Regions from separate parts of the Streptomyces sp. NBC_01689 genome, predicted to be linked through region 2. Evidence: riboswitches for the same ligand, from Rfam matches in the RefSeq annotation. Region 2 holds a riboswitch; the other holds the start of a gene.
The links. Region 2 has a riboswitch for thiamine pyrophosphate ahead of thiO (glycine oxidase ThiO). Riboswitches for the same ligand answer to the same signal wherever they lie in the genome.
Positions count from the first base shown of each region.

Region 1: it holds a riboswitch for thiamine pyrophosphate, as region 2 does, so the genes downstream of both, OG776_RS09835 (purine-cytosine permease family protein) here and thiO (glycine oxidase ThiO) in region 2, are expected to answer to the same signal.

Region 1 covers NZ_CP109592.1:2,308,791-2,319,603, forward strand. The annotation lists gene OG776_RS09795 (FAD-dependent oxidoreductase) at 1-451, shown strand, start outside; gene OG776_RS09800 (RpiB/LacA/LacB family sugar-phosphate isomerase) at 498-959, opposite strand; tRNA gene OG776_RS09805 (tRNA-Pro) at 1,095-1,168, opposite strand; gene OG776_RS09810 (hypothetical protein) at 1,328-2,782, opposite strand; gene OG776_RS09815 (hypothetical protein) at 3,090-3,314, opposite strand; gene OG776_RS09820 (Lrp/AsnC family transcriptional regulator) at 3,480-3,923, opposite strand; partial or broken gene OG776_RS09825 (ArgE/DapE family deacylase) at 4,085-5,360, shown strand; gene thiD (bifunctional hydroxymethylpyrimidine kinase/phosphomethylpyrimidine kinase) at 5,418-6,230, opposite strand; gene OG776_RS09835 (purine-cytosine permease family protein) at 6,312-7,706, opposite strand; TPP riboswitch at 7,696-7,790, opposite strand; gene OG776_RS09840 (maleylacetate reductase) at 7,976-9,082, opposite strand; gene OG776_RS09845 (type III PLP-dependent enzyme) at 9,177-10,397, opposite strand.
Region 2 covers NZ_CP109592.1:6,956,288-6,967,100, forward strand. The annotation lists gene OG776_RS29685 (class II 3-deoxy-7-phosphoheptulonate synthase) at 1-927, shown strand, start outside; gene OG776_RS29690 ((2Fe-2S)-binding protein) at 1,074-1,367, shown strand; gene bfr (bacterioferritin) at 1,392-1,871, opposite strand; gene OG776_RS29700 (sulfite oxidase-like oxidoreductase) at 2,028-2,660, shown strand; gene OG776_RS29705 (DUF4396 domain-containing protein) at 2,684-3,196, opposite strand; gene OG776_RS29710 (deoxyribonuclease IV) at 3,317-4,186, opposite strand; gene pknB (Stk1 family PASTA domain-containing Ser/Thr kinase) at 4,372-6,333, opposite strand; gene OG776_RS29720 (thiazole synthase) at 6,552-7,346, opposite strand; gene thiS (sulfur carrier protein ThiS) at 7,350-7,550, opposite strand; gene thiO (glycine oxidase ThiO) at 7,547-8,725, opposite strand; TPP riboswitch at 8,723-8,834, opposite strand; gene OG776_RS29735 (hypothetical protein) at 8,887-9,261, shown strand; gene OG776_RS29740 (NAD(P)/FAD-dependent oxidoreductase) at 9,338-10,570, shown strand.

The sequences.
Region 1 (10,813 bases), 4.6 Mb from region 2:
GGGCTACCGCTATCCGCGCGGTGCGGTCCTGGGCGCCGATCCGACGCAGCCGATCGTGCCGGACGGCATGCGGCTGACGGGCGAGCCGGGCAGCCGGGCGCCCCACCTGTGGCTGGACCGGGCCGGTGACCGGATCTCCGCCCTCGACCTGTACGAGCGGTCCATGGTGCTCCTGAGCTCGGCGGACGGCACCGCCGGATGGCACGCGGCGGCCGGGGAGGTCGCGACGCGGCTGTCGGTGCCGCTGGACTCCTACCGGATCGGCTTCGGGACCGGCGCGGACCTGACCCCCGAGGGCGGCACGGACTGGGCGGGGGCGCACGGGGTCGGCGGGGACGGCGCGGTGCTGGTCCGGCCCGACGGGTTCGTCGCCTGGCGGTCCGCGGGCCCGTCGCCCGACCCCGGCGCGACGCTGCGGGAGGTGCTGGTGACGCTGCTGGACCGGCGCTGACGAATCCGCCGCGCCGGGGCGCGCGCGGGGGCCTCACCCGGACGGGTCAGGGGCCCGGGGCCGCCCTGCCGAGGTCGAGCCGTCCGAGGTGCGCCAGGTTCGCCAGGTCGCCGGGGTCCTCGCCGGCGTCGGCGCCGAACCAGGCGTCGAGGATCTCCTTGAGAAGGGGCTCGGAGGTCAGCCGCAGGCTCAGCGCCAGCACGTTCGCGTCGTTCCAGCGGCGCGCGCCGTCGGCCGAGTAGGCGTCCGTGCACAGGGCCGCCCGGACGCCCGCCACCTTGTTCGCGGCGATGGACGCGCCCGTGCCGGTCCAGCAGCACACCACCGCCTGCTCCGCGGTCCCCGCGGCCACCTCGCGGGCCGCGGCCTCCGAGCACACCGCCCACCGTGGGTCCCGGCCGGGGTGGAGCGCCCCGTGCGTCGTGACCTCGTGGCCGCGCCCGCGCAGTTCCGCGACGAGGGAGCGGGCCACGGGTTCGTCCATGTCCGAGGAGACGGCGATCCGCATGCCCGGCAGCCTACCCAGCGGCGCGGAGGCGCGGAACGCGCGCCGCGTCCGGCACCCGGGGCAGGACCCGCGGACACGAAGCCGGCACGAAGAAGGGCCCTCACGGACCCATGTCCGTGAAGACCCTTCGCACCGTCGGGACGACAGGATTTGAACCTGCGACCCCTTGACCCCCAGTCAAGTGCGCTACCAAGCTGCGCCACGTCCCGATGCGGTTCACCCGCGGTGATCCCGCGTGATCGTGCAGGTAAACCCTACCGTACGTGCGGGGGCGGCCCGCCCCCGCGACGGACGGCGATGCGGTGCGTCCGGTGCGCCCGCGGCGGCGCGCGGCGCGGCACCGGAGCGTACGGGCTTCGGGGCGGCGGCTATCCCGGGCTGCCGGCGAGCCTCCACTCCCGGTGCAGCGCGCCCAGCGGAATGCCGCGCCGGAGGACCGGGGTGCCGAAGACGGACAGCTGGACGTGCAGCGTCCCGTTCAGGTCGAGGCCGCCGTAGACACCCCAGGTGCCGGCCGTCCCGACACCGGCCTTCGTGCCGGACCGGGTCGGTGAGGCGGCGTCGACCGTGCCCGCGGCCTCACCGCGCAGGTAGGGGGCCAGGTCGGCGGTGACGCCCACGGCTCCGTACAGGCCGACGGTGGCCTCCGCGCCGAGGGCGGCCTTCACCCCGCCGGCCGCCGTGACCCGGGCGTGCACCGGCGTGCTCGTCATGTGCGAGGCGCTGACCGGGGTCCAGCCGCCGGCCGGGTCGTAGGTGCCGCCCGCGTCGAAGTCGCCCTTGAGGTCCTGCTCGATGTCGACGGTGACGCCGCCGTCGCCGCTGATCCGGAGGTAGCAGGTCAGGTCCAGGTTGACGACGACGGGGACCGGGCCGACCTGGAGGACGGGATCGGCGTGCAGCTTCGCGAACGGCAGCCGGAGCGGCTGGGCGGAGGCCGCCGCGCGCCCCTTGAGCGCCCAGCGCGAGGTCCACTCGCCGGAGACGCCGAGACGGGCGCTCGCCGGGCCTCCCGCGGTGGATCCGCCGCCGTAGGAGAAGTCGACCTCCGGTTCGACCTGGACGAAGCCGGACACGGTCGCCGCCGCGGAGGCCGGCGTGCCCTCGGCCGCGGCGACCCGGGTGGCGAGGTCGACCCGCAGGCCGCCGAGCGGGACCTTCGCGCCCTCGGGGCCCGCGTGCACGTCTCCGGTCCGTGTCCAGGAGACCTTGACGTCGGGCAGCAGCCTCTCGACGTCGAAGGACGCGGGATCGACGGGGACCGTGCCCTTCGCCCGGCCGTCGCCGAGAAGGGCGTCCAGGGTCGTCGGCGCGGTCCGCACCTCCGTGCCGCCGGGCTTCTCCCCGATCACCTCGGTGACCTCGGCGAGCAGTCCGTCGGGGGCGCCCGGGGCGGGGGCGCTGGCGATGACGTCACCGACGGCGGTACGGCCCGGCGCCGGTGTCCCCGCGGGCGTCGGCGACACGGACGGATTCCCGTGCCGCGCGGGCGATATGACGGCGCGTCGGGTGCGGCTGTCGTACGAGGTCACCTCGACCGCCGTCCGGTGGGCCCGGCCGCCGGCGGCGCCGGGCCGTGCGACGGCGGCGGAGGTGGCCGCGGGCGCCGCGGCGACGGCGAGCGGCCGACCGACGCGGTCCGTGGTGCCGGTTGAGGAGCCGGAGGAACCGGAAGGAGAAACGGAGGCGGTGGCGTCCGGGGCGGGTCCGGCGGCGGACGAGGTGTGCGCGCCGGGGTCGGCGGAGCAGCCGGTGACGAGGAGGAGGGCGGATGCGGCGAGCGCGGGCACGAGGGCGCGCGGAGGCCGCTTGCGGATACGCAAGATCAGTCCTGAGGGGGGTGGGGGTGGCAGGAAATTACCGACGAGTAACTAGGCGTGAGCATGCCATGCGGCCGCGAAGGTCCGCCTCGCCTTTCCGTATCCACCCAGGGTGATGTGCGCCACGCCGCCCCCCTCGGGACGGTCGCGTCGCGCAGTCCCCCACTCGGTCGCACACTCCCCGGCTCGACCGATCAGCAGTCACCTTGACCCGGCGTCGGACAGCCCGCCCGAACCGGCCGCGCTCCGCCCGCCGGAGGGGGCGGCCAGCGGCCCCGGGGCCTTCGCCCTCACCCCGGGGCCGACCCCCTCACCTTCCGGTCTCGGGTCCCCAGTACTCCGGGCCGATCCCCCGCCAGTCGATGAGCGGGGACACCGCGAGGGTCAGCGGATCGACATCGAGCCCCGCGCGCCGCAGGAACTCGGACAGGTCGGCCAGGTTGTAGGCCAGGCCCAGACTCTCTCCGTGCACACGGACCCGACGGCCACCCGTCGGAGCCGGCGGGGACACGATCACAGGCAGCGGTTCGGACATGAATCCAGCCTCGCCTCTCCGGTCCCGGCGTGCATCCCGGCCCGACCTGTCGCTCGTCCGTCGCGCGCCGTCGACGGGCCGCCGGGGAAGTGTGGGTGTGTCATGGCCAAATTCAATCACGTGTTCGATTTATCGCGCGACCCACGCCCCGGGGACCGCCGTCGGTCACACCCGCGGCCGGTTGATCAGCCCGGACAGCACGATCACGCTCTCCGTCCGCTCGATCACCCTGGCCTCGCGCACCTGCTGGATGGCACGTTCCAGATGCGGGATGTCCAGGGCCATCAGATGCACGATCGCGTCCGCGGCCCCGGAGACCGTGTAGGCCTCGACCACCTCGGGCACGTCCTCCAGGGCCCGCCGCAGTTCGGCCGGGGCCGGATTGCCCTTGCAGTACACCTCGGCGAACGCTTCGGTCCGCCAGCCCAGCGCCTGGGTGTCGACGAGCGCGGTGAAGCCCCGGATCGTGCCGTCGGCCACGAGCCGGTCCAGGCGCCGCTTCGCCGCCGGTGCGGAGAGCCCGGCGGCGCGGCCGATCTCCGCGTACGTGCTGCGCGCGTCGCGCAGCACGCACCGGACGATGGCCTCGTCGATGGCGTCCATGGCCATGTCACTCTCTCCCTGCTCCACGCAAGAAATCACCACGCGGGCGCAATCTTCACAAGAAATCGGGCCCAGACGGAAACGAACGGCGATTGTTTGCGTACCGGGGCTGTTCGTAACATCCTCACGCCCCCCTCGTCATCCCACCCGCGAAAGGAGCGTGTGGCATGCGCGCAGTGCTCAGCGCCGAGGAATCCGCCGCCCTGGAGGCCGTCGACGAGACGGCCGTCGCCACGATGCTGCTCGACACCCTGGCCGTGCCGAGCATGACGGGAAGCGCGGCCGAGTCCGAGCTGCAGCACCGTCTGGCGCGGGACCTCGGACGGTCCGGTCTGGACATCGACCTCTGGTCGATGGACCTGGCCGCCCTGCGCGCCGAGCCCGGCTTCCCCGGCATGGAGGTGCCGCGCGACGAGGCCTGGGGACTGGTCGCGACGCTGCCCGGTGCCGAGGACGGCCCGACCATGATCCTCCAGGGGCATGTGGACGTCGTACCGCCCGGTGACCTCGCGCAGTGGGCGGGCGCCCCCGTTCGTACCCAGCGTCCGCGGGGACGTCGTGCACGGCCGGGGAGCCTGCGACATGAAGGCCGGGGTCGTCGCCAACGTCGCCGCGCTCGCCGCGATCCGCGCCTCCGGGGTACGGCTGCGCGGCAGCGTGGCGGGCCACTTCGTGGTCGGCGAGGAGGACGGCGGCGTCGGGGCCTTCGGGACCCTGCACCGCGGCCACACCGGCGACGCCTGTGTCATCAGCGAGCCGACCGGCGGCACGCTGGTCACCGCGAACGCCGGCGCCCTGACCTTCCGTATCACCGTGCCGGGCCGGTCGACCCACGCGAGCACCCGGGACGCCGGGGTGAGCGCCATCGACGCCTACGCGCCCGTCTCCGCCGCGCTGGCCCGCCTGGAGGCCGCCCGCGGCGAGACGCCCGACCCCCTCATGGCCGAGTACCCCTTCCCGTACACCGTCTCCGTCGGGATGCTCCAGGCCGGGGACTGGGCCAGCAGCGTGCCGGGGCTGCTCGTCGCCGACGGACGGCTCGGACTGCGACTCGACGAGGAACCTGCCGCGGCGCGCGCCGCGTTCGAACGCTGCGTGGCGGAGGCCTGCGCGGCCGATCCGTGGCTGCGCGGGCATCCCGCGGTCGTCTCGTGGCCCGGCGGCCAGTTCGCCAGCGGCAGGCTCCCGGCCGGCCATCCGCTGCGCGAGACGGTCGGCGGCGCGCACGCCGACGTCACCGGGGCGCCGGGCGCCCGGGAACGTGGCGCCCCCTACGGGAGCGACCTGCGGCTCTACGCGGGGGCGGGCATACCGACGCTCCAGTACGGCCCCGGCGACGTGCGGCTGGCCCACGGCCCCGACGAGCGCGTGTCCCTCGCGGAGACGGTCGCCGTCGCCCGGGCCCTGGTCCTGGCGACACTGCGCACGGTGGGCACCCTGTAGGACCCGGGTCTGGCGGATCTCGGGGCGGGCACGGCCCAGGGGGCTCCTCCCCGGTGTTCAGCCTCCCGCGCGCATCCGCCAGCCGTGGTCGACCGGTCCGAGTCCGGCACCGAGCGGGAAGCCCGCCGCGATGGCGCCCGTGACGTACTCCTTGGCCCGCCGGACCGCCTCCGGCACCGCGTGTCCCCGTGCCAGTCCCACCGCGACGGCGGAGGCCAGGGTGCAGCCGGTGCCGTGGGTGTGCCGGTTGTCGTGGCGCGGGGCCCGCAACCAGTGCCGTTCGGTGCCGTCGGTCAGCAGGTCGACGGCCTCGCCGGGCAGATGGCCGCCCTTCACGAGGACCCAGCGGGGGCCGTAGGACAGCAGCCGTTCGGCGGCGCGGGACATGTCCCGCTCGCCCGTCACCTCGATCCCGGTCAGCTCGGCGGTCTCGTCGAGGTTCGGCGTCGCCACCGTCGCGACCGGCAGCAGCGCGCCCCGTACGGCGTCCAGCGCGTCGCCCGCCAGCAGCCGGTCACCGTGCTTGGACACGCTCACCGGATCCACCACGACGGGCGCGGCGACGTCCGACAGCAGCTCGGCGACGGTCTCGACGAGCAGCGCGGAGCCGAGCATGCCGGTCTTCACCGCCTGCACCCCGATGTCGTCCACGACACTGCGGTACTGCGCGCGCACCGCCTCCGCCGGAAGCTCCCAGGCGCCCTGCACACCGAGGGAGTTCTGCGCGGTGACCGCGGTCAGCACACTCATCCCGTGCGCGCCGAGCGCCAGCATGGTCTTCAGATCGGCCTGGACACCGGCGCCGCCGCCCGAGTCCGATCCGGCGACGGTCAGGACGCGGGGCGGGGCGGCGGGGGTCTTCGAGGACATGACGGGTTCGCTCCGTACGGGACGAGACGGGTGGGAGACGAGGAGAAGGGCGAGAGGCGAGGCGGGCGGCGGAGCACCGGGTCAGCGGCGCAGCCGCAGCGGCGTGTACACCGCGAGGGCCGCGAGGAACGCCACCCCGTAGGCGAGGTCCGCCCCGTGCAGGGCCCGCGCGACCGGGCCGACGTACAGGCTGGTGCTCATGAAGGGCACCGCCGCGGCGAAGGCGCCGGCGAACGCCACCAGCGCGGGCCACCACGGCTGCGGACGGGCGCTCTCGGCGGCCAGGTCGACCGGCGCGCCGGCCCGTGCCCTGGCCCGGACGAGCCAGTCGACGGCGACGATCGCGACGAACCCGGGGATCCAGTAGCCGACCAGCAGCAGCACGTTCTGGAACCGGGTCGTGGTGTCGGCGGCGTGCATCCACAGCACGAGCGGGAAGCCCAGGACGGCCGCGAGCGCGGCCGCGGCCGGGCGCGGCAGACGGACGCCCATGGTCTGCAGGGCGAGCGAGCCGCTGTAGTCGTTCATGGCGTTGCTGCTCAGTGCGGCCAGGGCGACGGCGAGCAGTCCGAAGGCGCCGAGGGCACCGCCGCCGAGCAGGGTGTCGACGCCGCGGGCGGTCTGGTCGGTGAAGACGGCGGCGCCCCACAGGCCGAGCGCCTGGACGGCCACGAAGGAGACGCCGACACCGGCGAGCGTGCACCAGAACATCCGCGGCCGGGACGCCGTGCGCGGCAGATAGCGGCTGAAGTCGCTGGCGTACGGGGCCCAGGACAGCGCGAGGCTGAGGGCGATGGTGCAGGTCAGGACGAACGCCCCGGCGCGGTCGGCCCCGTGCGCGGAGGCGGCGGCAGCGGGGTGGGTGCCGTTCAGGAGCTTCACCGTCAGCGCGACGAAGGCGGCGGCGAGGGCGAAGGTCATCACGGTCTGCAGCCGGTGGATCACCTCGTACCCGAGGACGCCGAGTGCTCCCTGCGCGCCCATCATGACGAGCACGCCCAGCCAGAACGGCCAGCCGCAGAGCTGGGCCAGCGCGTCCCCGCCGAACAGGCCGATCAGCGCGTCCCAGGCGATCGAGGAGAGCCACTGCAGCGCACCGGGCACCAGCACCGCCCTCCCGAAGGCGAGCCGGGCGAGCGGCAGCTGTCCGGCGCCGGTCTGGCTGCCCCAGGTGCCGAGGTACGCCGTCGGCACCGCGCCCAGCAGGGTGCCCAGCACGACGGCGGCCAGCGCGGTGGGGAAGTCCAGGCCGAGCGCGATGCCGACGGTGCCGGTGAAGACGCCGGTCATCGTCAGGTTGGGGGCGAACCACACGGTGAACAGGCGGCCGGGGCCGCCGTAGCGGTGGTCCTCCGGGACCGGGGCGATACCGCGCGCCTCGACGCGCAGATCGCCCGCGGCCTCGGGCATCCGCCCGTCGAAGACGCCCTGCGGGCCTCCGACGGCCACTTCACCACGGGCATACGGCAACGACATGAGACATCCCTCCGCCAGTCCTAACTGGTTCAGGTTCGACGGGTGTGATCTCAGCCCTCGTTCGGGGCACCCCGTGTCCGGTTCGGCGTCAGGATAGCCCGGCCCGCGCGTCCGTCCCAGGCAGGGGCCGCGCGGACCACGTGACCGGTGCGTGGGACCGGGACCCGCGCGCCGCCGACAGCTCGGGACGGCACCCTGAACCGATGGACCGGACGCGGTGAGGTGCCGTGGCCGTCGTCGTGCGCCCGCCCGGGATCAGGGGACGGCCCTCAGGACCCGAAGCGCGGCTCCCAGCCCTCGTAGGCCGCCGTCAGCAGGCCCAGCACGCCGTGTGCGGTGACCTCGCGGGGGTTCGGGGGTGCCTGACCGGCGGCCTGCGCCGCGGCCACCGCCAAGTCGGCTTCCCTGAGGCCGAGTTCGGCGAGGGTGCTGGGCGCGTCCAGGCTCCTGGCGAACTCCCGGAGGGCGCGTGGCACGTCGTCCGTGCCGAGGACCCGGGACAGGGTGGCGACCGCCCGGGGCGCGGCGGCCGCGTTGTAGGCGAGCACGTAGGGCAGGACCACCGTGTGCGTCTCGGCGTGCGGCAGCCCGAACGTGCCGCCGAGCACGTGGCAGAGCTTGTGGTGCAGGCCCATGGTGGAGGTGCCGAGACAGGCACCGCACAGCCACGCGCCGTACAGCGCGCGGCCGCGCGCGTCGAGGTCGCCGGGAGCGGCGGCCACGGCCGGCAGGGCGGCCGTCATCGCCCGGACGCCCTCCGTGGCCATGAGCGCCACGAGCGGCGAGGCGTCGGGCGCGTACAGGGCTTCCACGGCGTGCGCGAGGGCGTTGATCCCGCTGGTCACGGAGAGGGGGACCGGGAGACCGAGGGTGAGCTCGGGATCGTAGACGACGCTCCGGGGCTGGACGCCCAGGTCGCGCCCGGTCCGCTTGGCACCGTCCTCGGTCAGGCCCCACACCGGGGTCATCTCGGAGCCGGAGTAGGTGGTGGGCACGGCGATCAGCGGCAGTCCGGTGCGCAGCGCGATCGCCTTGCCCAGGCCGATCGCCGAGCCGCCGCCGACCGCAACGCAGCCGTCGGCGCGCATCTCCCGGGCCACCTCGACGGCACGGGCGGCGACCTCGGCGGGTACGTGCATCCGGGCCTCGGGATGCACCCCCGCACACTGACCGCCCAGCGCGTCGGCGACCGCGCGGGCGGTGGCCTCGCCCCGGCTGCCGCAGACCACCAGGGCCCTGTGCAGACCGAGCCGGGCGGCCTCGCCGGGGGTCGCGGACACGGCTGCGCCGGGCCGGAAGACGACCCGGCCGGGCCGCGTCTCGTACGAGAAGTCGAGCGGGGCGTCTGTCGCGAAGTCGGTCGGTTCGACGGTCATGCCACTCTCCTGGTCCGGCGCACGATCCTGCCAGGCGTTCCCGAGGATGCGCCGCCGCGCCCGCGACGGCAACTCCTGACGTCCTCCGTTACGGTCATCGGGACCGGTCTCCGTGGGCGCCGTCGCCCAGGAAGTGGAAACGGGGTTCCGGATAGCGCGCGTGGGCCCGGTGCGGGGCCGACGAGGTGTAGGCGCCCGCGAGGCCGAACACCACCCGGTCGCCGGCCCGCAGACCCCGCGCCCGCGCGGCGCGGACCAGGATGTCCTTCGGGGTGCTCAGCTGCCCGGTGAGGGTGGCGTGCTCGCGCCGCACCTCGGGGCGCGGCCAGGAGTACGGCCACGGTTCCACCTCCAGGACGGACCAGGGCTGGTCCCCCCGCCCGGCCGCCGGGGTGCGCAGGTGGACGGCGCCGCCGCGGACGACGGCGACGTCCTCGCCGGCGCCGTGCTCGACGTCCAGCACCTCGCTCGCGTACCAGCCGCAGTACGCGGTCAGCGCGCGGCCCGGCTCGATCCGCAGCGTCAGTTCCGGGTGGGCCGCGGTGAGTCGGGCGAGGCCCTCGCCGTAGGCGCGCCAGTCGAAGCGGCGCTCGGGGTGGTCGTAGTCCACCGCCATGCCGCCGCCGATGTCCACCTCGGTGAGCCGAACTCCGTTCCGGGCGGCCAGTTCCGCCGTCCAGGCGACGACGGACCCGGCCAGTGCCAGATGTTCCCCGGCCCGCACCCCGTCGGCCAAGTGGGCGTGTACACCGCGGAGTTCGAGGTTCGGGTAGCTGCCGTCGGTGAGCAGACCGACGATCGTGTCGGCCTGCGCCGGGTCGAGGCCTGCGGCGGTGGCGTACCCGGCGCCGTCCGCCGCGAGAAGGCCCCGGGGAACCGGGAGACCGAACCGGGGCAGCACCGCCACCCGGCGGTCCGGCGCGTGCCGCTGGGCCAGTCCGGCCAGCATGTACAGCTCGTACTCGCTCTCGACCTGGAAGCGTGTCACGCCCCGCTCCAGCGCGTCCGCCAGCTCGGTGGGTGACTTCTCCGTGCCGCCGAAGGCCCGTGGCCGGGCGACGGACGCCTCGGCGACCTGGGCCAGTTCGACGTCGGAGGAGACCTTGTAGCCGTCCACGAACGGGCCCAGCTCGGCCAGGATCTCCGGTTCCCCGTTGGCCCGGACCGCGTAGTACAGCTCGACGCGGTCGGGCAGGGCGGCTCTGACGGACGCGGCGTGGACGCGCAGTCCCGCCAAGTCGTAGACGAAGGCGGGCAGTTCCGTGGGTGAGAGGGAAAGGATGCGGTCGCGCACCGCGCGCGGGGGTGTGATCATCGGGGCACTCCGGGTCGTATGGCGCGGGATGTCGTCGGCACGTCACACGGGCGGCGCGCGGCCGGACGGCATCACCGGGCCGCCGGCGCGCGGTACGGGGAGCGGGGGGACGCGGGACAGGCCGGACACACCGGACGTACCGAACGCGCCGGACACCCGCGGCGGCGCCGTGCGCGGAGCGTGCGGCACGGGGTGCGGCGGGCGCGGATGCGGCCGGGGGCGGGCGGGCGTGTGCGGCGCGGGGTGCGGCCGCGTGGGGACCGGGCGCGAGTGCGGCGCGCGGGGCGCGTCCGGCGTCCGTGCCGGGTCCGGCGAGTCAGGGGGGAGGTGCGGGGCGCGCCGACCGGGCGTCCGGTCCGGTGCGGCGACCGGGGACCCGGAGGGCGCCGCCGCGCTCCGGCGGCCCGACGCCCTCG
Region 2 (10,813 bases):
AACGGCTTCGACTTCAACGAGGAGGCCCGGGTCCCGGACCCCGAGCGGCTGAAGCGGATGTACAACGCGTCCGCCTCCACCCTCAACCTGGTGCGCGCCTTCGCCACCGGCGGTTACGCCGACCTGCGCCAGGTCCACGCCTGGAACCAGGACTTCGTGCGCTCGTCCCCCTCGGGCCAGCGGTACGAGCAGCTGGCGCGCGAGATCGACAACGCGATGAACTTCATGCGGGCCTGCGGCACCGACCCGGAGGAGTTCAAGACCGTCGAGTTCTACGCGTCCCACGAGGCGCTGCTCCTCGACTACGAGTCGGCGCTGACCCGCGTCGACTCGCGCACCGGCAAGCTGTACGACGTGTCGGGTCACATGGTGTGGATCGGTGAGCGCACCCGGCAGCTGGACGGCGCGCACATCGAGTTCGCCTCGAAGATCCGCAACCCGATCGGCATCAAGCTGGGTCCGACGACGACGGCCGAGGACGCGCTGCAGTACATCGACCGCCTGGACCCGGAGCGCGAGCCGGGCCGGCTCACCTTCATCGTGCGGATGGGCGCGGACAAGGTCCGCGACAAGCTGCCCGAGCTGGTGGAGAAGGTCAGCGCCTCCGGTGCCACCGTGGCCTGGGTGACCGACCCGATGCACGGCAACACCTTCGAGGCGGCCTCGGGCCACAAGACCCGCCGCTTCGACGACGTGCTCGACGAGGTCAAGGGCTTCTTCGAGGTCCACAAGGGTCTGGGCACGCACCCCGGCGGCATCCACGTCGAGCTCACCGGTGACGACGTCACCGAGTGCGTGGGCGGTGGTGACGAGATCTTCGTCGACGACCTGCACCAGCGCTACGAGACGGCGTGCGACCCGCGGCTGAACCGCAGCCAGTCCCTCGACCTGGCCTTCCTGGTCGCCGAGATGTACCGGGACCAGTAGCGGACCGGTGGCGGACCGAGGTCCGTCCCGCCCTCGTGGCGGAGTGCGGTGGGGCGCGGATCACATGCGATCCGCGCCCCTTCCCGCTTTTGCGGACTCCGGGCGCCGGGTAAGGTTAGGTTAGCCTCACCGTTCATCGGGAGGGCATGACCGTCGACCCCGTCCGGGAGGTGATCCGCGTGTACGTCTGCAGCTGCTTCGGTGTCACCGAGGCGCAGGTGAAGAAGCACGCGGAGGACGGCGCCTGCACCCCGCGCCAGATCGCGTCGGTGAGCAAGGCGGGCACGGACTGCGGGTCGTGCGTCCGTCAGATCCAGTCCCTGCTGGGCCGCGGCGCGTGTCCGCGCCGCGAACTCGCTGAGCAGGGCAGGCCGGCTCTCGCGGAGCTCTCCGGTCTCGCGGGACACCCGGTGTCCGCGGTGACGGCCGAGGCCGCCTAGTCTCCGTACCGGCTCCGCGCCGGGTCAGCTCTCCGGCTGCTCGATCAGCTGCGCGATGTAGAGCGCCTCACCGAGTTTCTCCACCAGCTCCAGCTGGGTGTCCAGATAGTCGATGTGGTGCTCCTCGTCCTCGAGGATCGACTCGAAGATGTTCGCGGAGGTGATGTCGCCCTTGCTGCGCATCACCTCGATCCCGCGCTTGAGGCGGTCGATCGCCTCGACCTCGACCTGCCGGTCGGCCTGGAACATCTCCGTGACGGTCTGGCCCACCCGGACGTGGAACAGCCGCTGGTAGTTGGGCAGGCCCTCCAGGAAGAGGATGCGGTCGGTGAGTACCTCCGCGTGCTTCATCTCGTCGAAGGACTCGTGCCGCGTGTACTTCGCGAGTTTCGTCCAGCCGAAGTTCTCCTGCATCTTCGCGTGCAGGAAGTACTGGTTGATCGCGGTCAGCTCGCCGGTGAGCTGCTCGTTGAGGAACTCGATGACCTCGGGGTCGCCCTGCATCGCAGAGGCTCCTTCCAAGCTGGGGAACTGGGCAGGTTGCGCCGCATCCTCGCACCGGCGCCCCGGGCCGTCCAGTAAGTGCATGCTTAGTAGGAGTTGCCCGAATAGGGGCTGTGCTGGTCATGGACACCGTCCCGGGTCTGTCAGGATGGAGTCATGGGTCAGCCGGTGGAGCGAGGAACGGGAGCGGCGGCACAGTCGGAGCTTCCGCCGGGACAGCGACTGCAGCGTGGCTGGCCCGTCACGCACTACGGTCCCGTACCCAAGTTCCGCCCCGAACGCTGGGAGTTCAGGGTCTTCGGCGCCACCGCCGACGGCGAGAAGCGCTGTTGGACCCACGAGGAGTTCACGGCCCTTCCGTACACCTCGGTCACGGGTGATCTGCACTGTGTCACGAAGTTCAGCATGCTCGGGGCCGAATGGGGCGGCATCCCCGCGCGCACCATCCTGGAGATCGCCCCGCCCTCGCCCGCCGTCACCCATGTGATGGTCTGGGCCGAGTACGGATTCAGCTCGAACCTGCGCCTCGACGACTTCGCCTCCGACCGTGCGATCTTCGCCACCCACAAGGACGGTGAACTGCTGACCGCCGAGCACGGGTTCCCGCTCCGTCTGGTCGTCCCGCACCTCTATGCCTGGAAGGGCCCCAAGTGGGTCCGCGGCGTCGAGTACATGACGGCGGACCGCCGGGGCTTCTGGGAGGAGCGCGGCTATCACAACATCGGCGACCCGTGGCGTGAGCAGCGCTATTCCTACCAGGAGGAGCCCGGGGACGGCCCCGAGCTCTGACCCGGACCGCGCCGCCGGGTGTCTCAGTGGTGGTAGCGGTGCACCACGGCGTGGCCCTTGCCGCGGCCGATCATCCACCGGTTGACCGGGGTGGTCGCCACGAAGGCGAGGGTCAGGGAGACGGCCAGCGCTCCCCAGAACAGCGTCTCGTCGAGATGCGCGTCCATCGCGTCCGGCCACAGCACGATCACGCCGTTGTCGATCAGTTCCATCACCGCGATGGACAGGGTGTCGGCGGCGAGCGCGACCCGGAGGGCGGTCCTGAGGTTCACGCCTGCGCCGAGCACTCCGCGCAGGGTGAGCGAGTAGCCGAGGGCGAAGGCGAGAGTGATCGCCAGGATCATCGTCGGCACATTGCCCCAGCCGAGCGCGGTGCCGGCCACCATGCCGAGCACCTCGCCGAGGGCGCAGCCGGTGAGGCAGTGCAGGGTGGCCCGGGCGGCCGTCGGCCAGGTGACCCCACCCGTGGCGTGGGTGTGGGGGTGGGTGTGCGCGGGTGCCGTGGAGCCGGTGTGGGTGTCGTCGTCGTGTCGCATGAGGAGCCCCCGAGGTGAGGTGACGGTTCCCGTACGAGCGGAACCGCCCTCCTCAACGACATACCCCCTAGGGGTATTCCTGACCGATGCGCGGCGCTTCCGGGGCGCGGACCCGCGGGCTCAGCCGTCGCGCAGCTTCTTCAGCCGCTCCACGTCGGCGGCGTGGCCCTCCTTGCCGCCGGGCGTCTCGATGATCAGCGGTACGCCCTCGGTGGCGGGGTGCGTCATCAGGGCGCGGAACGGGTCCTCGCCGATGTGACCGGAGCCGATGTTCTCGTGGCGGTCCTTGTGGGCGCCGACCACGTCCTTGGAGTCGTTGGCGTGGATCAGCCCGAGCCGGCCCTCGCCGACGGTGTCCACCAGCAGATCCAGGGTTCGGTGCATCCCGTCCGGGCCGGTCAGGTCGTGGCCGGCCGCGTAGATGTGGCACGTGTCCAGACAGACCCCCAGTTTCGGATGGGCGTCCAGTGCCTCGAAGTACGGCCCGAAGTCCCAGGTGCGGGAGCACAGGGAGGCACCCTGCCCCGCGGTCGACTCCAGCAGGAGACACGGGTCGTCGTCGTGGGTCAGCTCGTCCAGCAGCGGCAGCAGATGCCGGCGCACCTGCGCGAGGGCCACCGCACGGTCCCGTCCCCCGGTGGCGCTGCCCGTGTGCACCACCACGCCGAGCGCCCCGATCTCCCGGCCCCGGCGCAGCGAGTGCCGCAGCGACTCCACCGACCTCTCGGCCGTCGCCTCGGTGTGCGAGCCGAAGTTGATCAGGTACGGGGCGTGCACGTAGGCGGGGATCGAGCCGGCCGCGCAGGCCGCGCGGAACTCCTCGTCCTGCCGCGGGTTCCCGGCGGGCGTCGCCCAGCCGCGCGGGTTGGCGACGAAGACCTGGACGGCCTCCGCGCCCATCTCGCGCGCGTAGGCGAGACCGACGGAGTTGAGGCCGCCCGCCACGGGGACATGGCCGCCGACGGGGTTGCGGAGCTGCTTGCTGGTCACACCCTCCAGGGTGTCACGCACCCGGGACCGCACCGTCGGCGGACCTCGTGGTCCGGCGGGGCCCCGTGCCGCAGGGCCCCCGCCCCGTGGCATCCGGGGCCCGGCCCCGTGGCATCCGCCCCCGTCCCATGGCATCCGGCCCCGGTCCGCCGGCCGCGGCCGGGCTCAGCGGACCGCGGCCCGGCTCAGCGGATCTCGATGGTGATCGTCGACCCCTTGGGCGCCGTCTTCCCGCCGTCCACCGACTGGCTCTTGACCTGGTCACCGAAGAGCCCGAGCAGACCGCGGTCCTCGTCGACCTCGAACCCGGCGTCCTCCAGCGCCTTCTTCGCGTCGTCCACGCTGTCGCCGACCACGTCCGGGACCCGGACCATCTCGGGACCCTTGGACACCGTCAGCGTGACGGTGTCGCCCGTGGCCGCCTCGCCGCCGGCCTCCGGCGACTGCCGGGCGACCTGCCCCCGGTCGAACTCCGAGGTGACCCGCTGCGCGGCCGTCCTCACCTTGAGGCCCGCCTGTTCGAGCTCGGCCCTGGCGTCCTCGACGGACGTCCCCGTGACGTCCGGGATCTCCACCGGACTGCCCTTGCTGACCACGAGGGCGATGGCCGAACCGGCGTGCCGCGATGTGTCCGCGGGCGGGTCGGTACGGATCACCGAACCCTTGAGCACGTCGTCGCTGAACTCCCGGGTGATCATGCCCGCGGCGAGACCCTCGTCCTTCAGCGCGTCCCTCGCCTTGGACAGCGTGAAGCCGTTCAGGTCGGGCACCCGCACCGTCTTCGGCCCGTCGGAGACGGTCAGCGACACGGAGTCGTGGTCGCGGATGCGCGCGCCGGGCCGCGGATCACTGCTGATCACGGTGCCCCGCTGCACGGTGTCGCTGTACGCGTGCCGCACCGGCCCGACGTCTAGGCCCGCCGACTCGATCCGTGACCTGGCCTGCGCCTCCGTCTTCGCCAGCAGCAGCGGGACCTTGGTGAACTGGCCCGAGTTGATGTACCAGACGCCCGCGCCGACACCGAGCGCCAGCAGGATCGCGGTGACGATCACGATCGTCCCGCGCCGGGAGCGCGAGCCGCGCCGCCGCGCCGGGACGGGCGGTTCCGAGGCGAACACACCGGTCTGCTCGAACCTGCTGGTCCGGTTGAGTTCGTCGGCGCCGCCCGCCCCGGCCCCCTCGTCGTCGTTCACCGGCAGCAGGCGCGGCACGGACAGGGACCGCGGGATCACGCTCGTACGGTCCTCCGCGTTGTCGTGGCCCGCGGTGACGGCCTGCGGCGGTACGGCGTCGAGCTGCTCGGCGCTGAGTCCGGCCCGGGCCTCCAGCACCTGGCCGAGCAGCGCCACCGCGTCGTGCGGACGCAGACCGGGATCGCGGGCGGTGGCGGCGGCGACCAGCCGGTCGAGCGCGAAGGGCATGCCCGGCACGGCGGCGGACGGCGGCGGCACGTCCGCGTGCAGATGCTGGTAGAGCACCTGGGCGGGGGAGTCGCCGGAGTGCGGCTTGCCGCCGGTGAGCATCTCGTAGAGGACGACCCCGCAGGCGTACACGTCGACGCGGGTGTCGGCGGTGCCGTGCTCGATCTGCTCGGGTGCGAGATACGACACCGTGCCGAGGACGGACCCCGTCGTCTGCGTGACGGTGTCCACCGCCCGGACGAGGCCGAAATCCGCCACCTTGACCCGGCCGTCGTCCCCTATGAGGACGTTCTCCGGCTTCATGTCCCGGTGCACGAACCCGGCGCGGTGCGCGGCGCCGAGCGCGGCGAGGACCGGCTCCAGGACGTCCAGCGCGGCCCGCGGCTGGAGCGCCCCGCGCTCCCGCAGCACGTCGCGCAGGGTGCACCCCGCGACGTACTCCATGGCCAGATAGACGTACGACTCGTCCGTCCCCTGGTCGAAGACCTGCACCACGTTGGGGTGGGCGAGCCGGGCCACCGACTTGGCCTCGCGTATGAACCGTTCGACGAAGGAGACGTCGGCGGCCAGCGCAGGGTGCATCACCTTGAGCGCGAGCACGCGGTCCAGACGCGTGTCCAGGGCCCTGTAGACCGTGGCCATCCCGCCGACCGCGATCCGGGCGTCGACGCGATAGCGGCCGTCGAGCATCTGCCCGACAAGCGGGTCCTGAAGGGTCGTATCCACGCAGGCGAGTCTACGAGCCGTCGCCGCCGGCCCTCCTGTCGTGGCCCGTACCGGGGCGGGACTGCAGCCGACCTGTGACGCATGTCGCGCCGAAGGAGTGACGGCGGATCGCCCCGGCCTGCGACCGGCGCCCGCGCCCCGCCCCGTACACCGCGGCGGCCGGAAACGGCTGTCACGGGCCACGACGGGGCGGCACCCGTGAGGAGCGGATCCACGACCTAGAAGGCGGGCCGTTCGGGATCGAGCCGCGCCAGGCCCTCCGTGGGCGAGGACGCCGTGGCGAAGTACCGCCTGGGGATCCGCCCCGCGCGCCGCGCGAGACGGCCCGCCTCCACGGCGTGCCGCATGCCCTCGGCCATCAGCACCGGCTCCTGCGCCCGGGTCACCGCCGAGGCGAGCATCACCCCGGCACACCCCAGCTCCATCGCCAGCGCCGCGTCCGAGGCCGTGCCCGCCCCCGCGTCCAGGATCACCGGCACGCGCGCGTGCTCCACGATGAGCTCGAAGTTGTGCGGGTTGCGGATGCCCAGGCCGGATCCGATCGGCGAGCCCAGCGGCATGACCGCCGCGCACCCGACGTCCTCCAGCTTGCGCGCGAGCACGGGGTCGTCGTTCGTGTACGGCAGCACCGTGAACCCGTCGTCCACCAGCGTCTCCGCGGCGTCGAGCAGCTCGACGGGGTCGGGCAGCAGGGTGCGCTCGTCGGCGATGACCTCCAGTTTCACCAGGTCGGTGCCGAGCGCCTCGCGGGCGAGCCGCGCGGTCAGCACGGCCTCGCCCGCGGTGAAGCACCCCGCCGTGTTCGGCAGCACCCGGATGCCGAGCCGGTCGAGGACGGACAGGACGGAGCCGTGCGACGCGGTGTCCACCCGGCGCATCGCGACCGTCGTGAGTTCCGTGCCGGACGCCACGAGCGACCGTTCCAGCACGTCGAGGCTGGGCGCACCCCCCGTCCCCATGATCAGCCGGGACGAGAAGGACGTACCCCCTAGGACGAACGGGTCGTCGGCCATGACTCAGCCTCCTTGGACGGCGGTGAGGACTTCGACACGGTCGCCCTCGGAGAGGGACGTGGACGACCACTGGGTGCGCGGGACGACGGTCTCGTTCAGCGCGGCGGCGACGCCGGAGGGCGCCGCGGTGAGGGTGGTGACGAGCACGTCGAGGGCGGTGCCCGCGGCGACGAGCCGGGGCTCGCCGTTGACGAGGATGTTCATACGGGCTGCTCCGTGCGGGTGAGGCTGAACCGGTGAGGGGTGAAGGGGCGCGCTTCCTCGGGAAGCTCGCCCGAGGCGAGGACGTGCGCCATGACGTCCCCGGTGACCGGGGTGAGCAGGACGCCGTTGCGGTGGTGGCCGGTGGCCAGCAGCAGTCCGTCCAGCCCGGTCGGGCCGAGCATCGGGGCGTTGTCCGGGGAGCCGGGGCGCAGTCCCGCCCGGGTCTCGGTGAGCGGCAGTTCGGTGATCCCGGGAACCAGCTCGTGGGCGTCGCGCAGCAGCTCGTACACGCCGCCCGCGGTCACCGTGGTGTCCCAGCCCAGCTCCTCGCTGGTCGCGCCGACGACGAGCTCGCCGCTCTCGCGCGGCACCAGATAGACCTGGCTGCCGCGGACCACGGCGCGGACGGTGCGGCTCAGGAACGGTGCGTACCGCTTCGGCACGGTCAGCCGCAGCACCTGCCCCTTCACCGGCCGCACGGGCGGCCGCACCTCGTCGGGCAGGCCCTCAAGGCGTCCGCTCAGGCTACCGGCGGCCAGCACCACCCGTGCCGCCGACTGCTGCTCGCCGGCCGAGGTGACGACCCCGGTGGCCCGCTCCCGGACCACCGTCAGCCGCTCCGCCCAGGTCCGGTGGAACACCACTCCGGCCCGCTCGCAGGCCATGACCAGGGCCTTCGCCAGACGGCGCGGGTCGATCTGGTGGTCGCCGTCTACCCGCAGGCCACCCCGGACACCGGGCGCGAGCATCGGCTCCAGCCGACGGCACTCGCGGCCGCTGAGCCACTCCGAGTCGAGCCCCGAACGGTTCTGCAGGGCGTGCAGTTCACGCAGGTGGGCGCGGTCGTCGGAGTCCAGCGCGACGGCCAGCGTGCCGCACCTGCGGTAACCGAGATCCTGGCCCGTCGCCTCGGTGAGCTCGGCGACGAAGTCCGGATAGCGGCGGGCGGAGGCGAGGTTCAGGCCCAGCAGGGTCTGCTCGCCGTGGTGCAGCTCGGTGACGGCCGCCAGCATCCCGGCGGCGACCTGCGCGGCCCCGCCGCCCGGCTCCGGGTCCACGACCGCCGTACTGAAGCCGCGCTGCGCGGCCCGCCACGCGGTGACCAGGCCGATGACGCCGCCCCCCACCACCAGGACGTCGGACGTGACGGATCGCTCCGCCGGTGTACGCGACATGGGCGTCCAGCCCCTCCCTTCGCCGGCATGACCCGGATCAGGTTCGTACGGTCGGAGGCCGCCAGCCTCCCTCTCAGCCCGGTGCGTCCGGGCTCCCGCGAGTGCTCTACGGTGACCACCCTAGCTCTCCGCCATATGTCTCAGTAAGGGAGCCTCCGTCCATGGCCCGCTCGCTCGACGGCCTCGTCCTCGCCCCGGTCGCCGACCAGGCGCCGGGCCAGGTGGGGACCGGCACCCGGTTCACGTACCACGAGGAGGACGGCGTGATCTGGGCCGAGTACGCGGGCGGGGACATCGTCCACGGCCGTCTGGTGGGCACCCGGGAGGGCGACCGTCTCGACTTCCGGTACGTACAGCTGGGGCAGGACGGGACCACGTCCGGGGGCCACTGCGTGTCCCTCGTGGTGGAGCTCCCGGACGGCCGGCTGCGGCTGGAGGAGACCTGGGAATGGGAGTCCCGGACCGGCAGCGGGACGAGCGTGGTGGAACAGGCCGGACCCCCGGCGCGGGACCCGGACACCGGCCGGACCGGCTGAACCCGACCCGTTCCGTGGAACAGCTCACCGAGCACGTCCGCTGACTGACGGATTGTCAGTTGTCTATGGTGATCAGGTGAACGAGCAGACGCAGGGGCAGACGCAGGGGGCCGTGGAACGCCGGGTCGTCATCGCGGGCGCGGGCATGGCCGGCGTGCAGACCGCGGTCGCCCTGCGCGAACAGGGCTTCACCGGCGCCGTGACACTGATCGGCGCCGAACCGCACCAGCCGTACGACCGGCCGCCGTTGTCCAAGGCGGTGCTGCTCGGCAAGGCCGAGCACTCCGCCTTCGACATCGACTTCGAGGCGCTGGGCATCGAACTCAGGCTTGGCTGCGAGGCCCTGGGCCTGCGCCCCGACGACCACGAACTGGACACCGCCGCGGGCCCGGTGCGCTACGACCTCCTGGTCCTGGCGACCGGCGCGGAACCGATCCAGCTCCCCGGCGCCGAGGACATGCCCGGGGTCCATCTCCTGCGCACCCTGGACGACGCCGAACGGCTCCGTCCCGTGCTCGCCCGGCAGCACGACATCGTGGTGGTCGGGGCGGGCTGGATCGGCGCGGAGTTCGCCACGGCGGCGCGTGAGGCCGGCTGCGCGGTGACGGTCGTCGAGGCCGCCGACCGGCCGCTGGCGGGGGCGCTGCCCGCCGAAGTGGCCGCGCCGATGGCGGCCTGGTACGCGGACAGCGGGGCCTCGCTGCGCACCCACGCGCGCGTGGAGCGCGTCGAGCACGGCGCCGTGGTGCTCGACGACGGGTCCCGGGTGCCCGCGGGAGCCGTGGTCGTCGGCATCGGCGCCCGGCCGGCCACCGCCTGGCTGGCGGGCTCGGGCATCGAGCTCGGGGCCCACCGCGAGGTCGTGGCCGACAGCCACCTGCGCACCTCCCTGCCGGACGTCTACGCGGTCGGCGACTGCGCGTCCTTCCCGTCGGGCCGGTACGAGGAGCGCCTCCTCGTCCACCACTGGGACAACGCGCTGCAGGGGCCGCGCACGGTGGCCGCCAACATCATCGGCGAGTCCCCGGTGGCCTACGACCCGGTCCCGTACTTCTGGTCCGAGCAGTTCGGCCGTTTCGTCCAGTACGTGGGCCACCACGTACCCGCCGACACGACCGTCTGGCGAGGCGATTCCTCGGGCGCCGCCTGGACGGTCTGCTGGCTGCGCGACTCCCGCCTCGTCGCCCTCCTGGCGGTGGGCCGCCCCCGCGACCTGGCCCAGGGCCGCCGGCTGATCGAGGCGGGCGTGACACTGGACCCGGAGATCCTCTCCGACCCGTCCCGCCCCCTGAAGGAGGCCTTGGCCTAGGTCGTGTCCGGGCCGGGCCCCCCGGATCCCTTCGGGCCGGCGTCGGGCGGGCGGGCATGGGCGGACGGGCCTACGGGCGGAAGCGCGGGCGGGAGGTGCCCCGGCCGTCCGTTCCCCGGATGCCCGGGACGCCCCGGATGACCTGGATGCCCCGGATGGCCGAGTGGTGGAACCGGGCGGGGCGCTCGCCGTGCGGAGTCCCGTCGAGCCGCCCGGCAGGTGGCCCGCGGGCGTTCCGGCGTG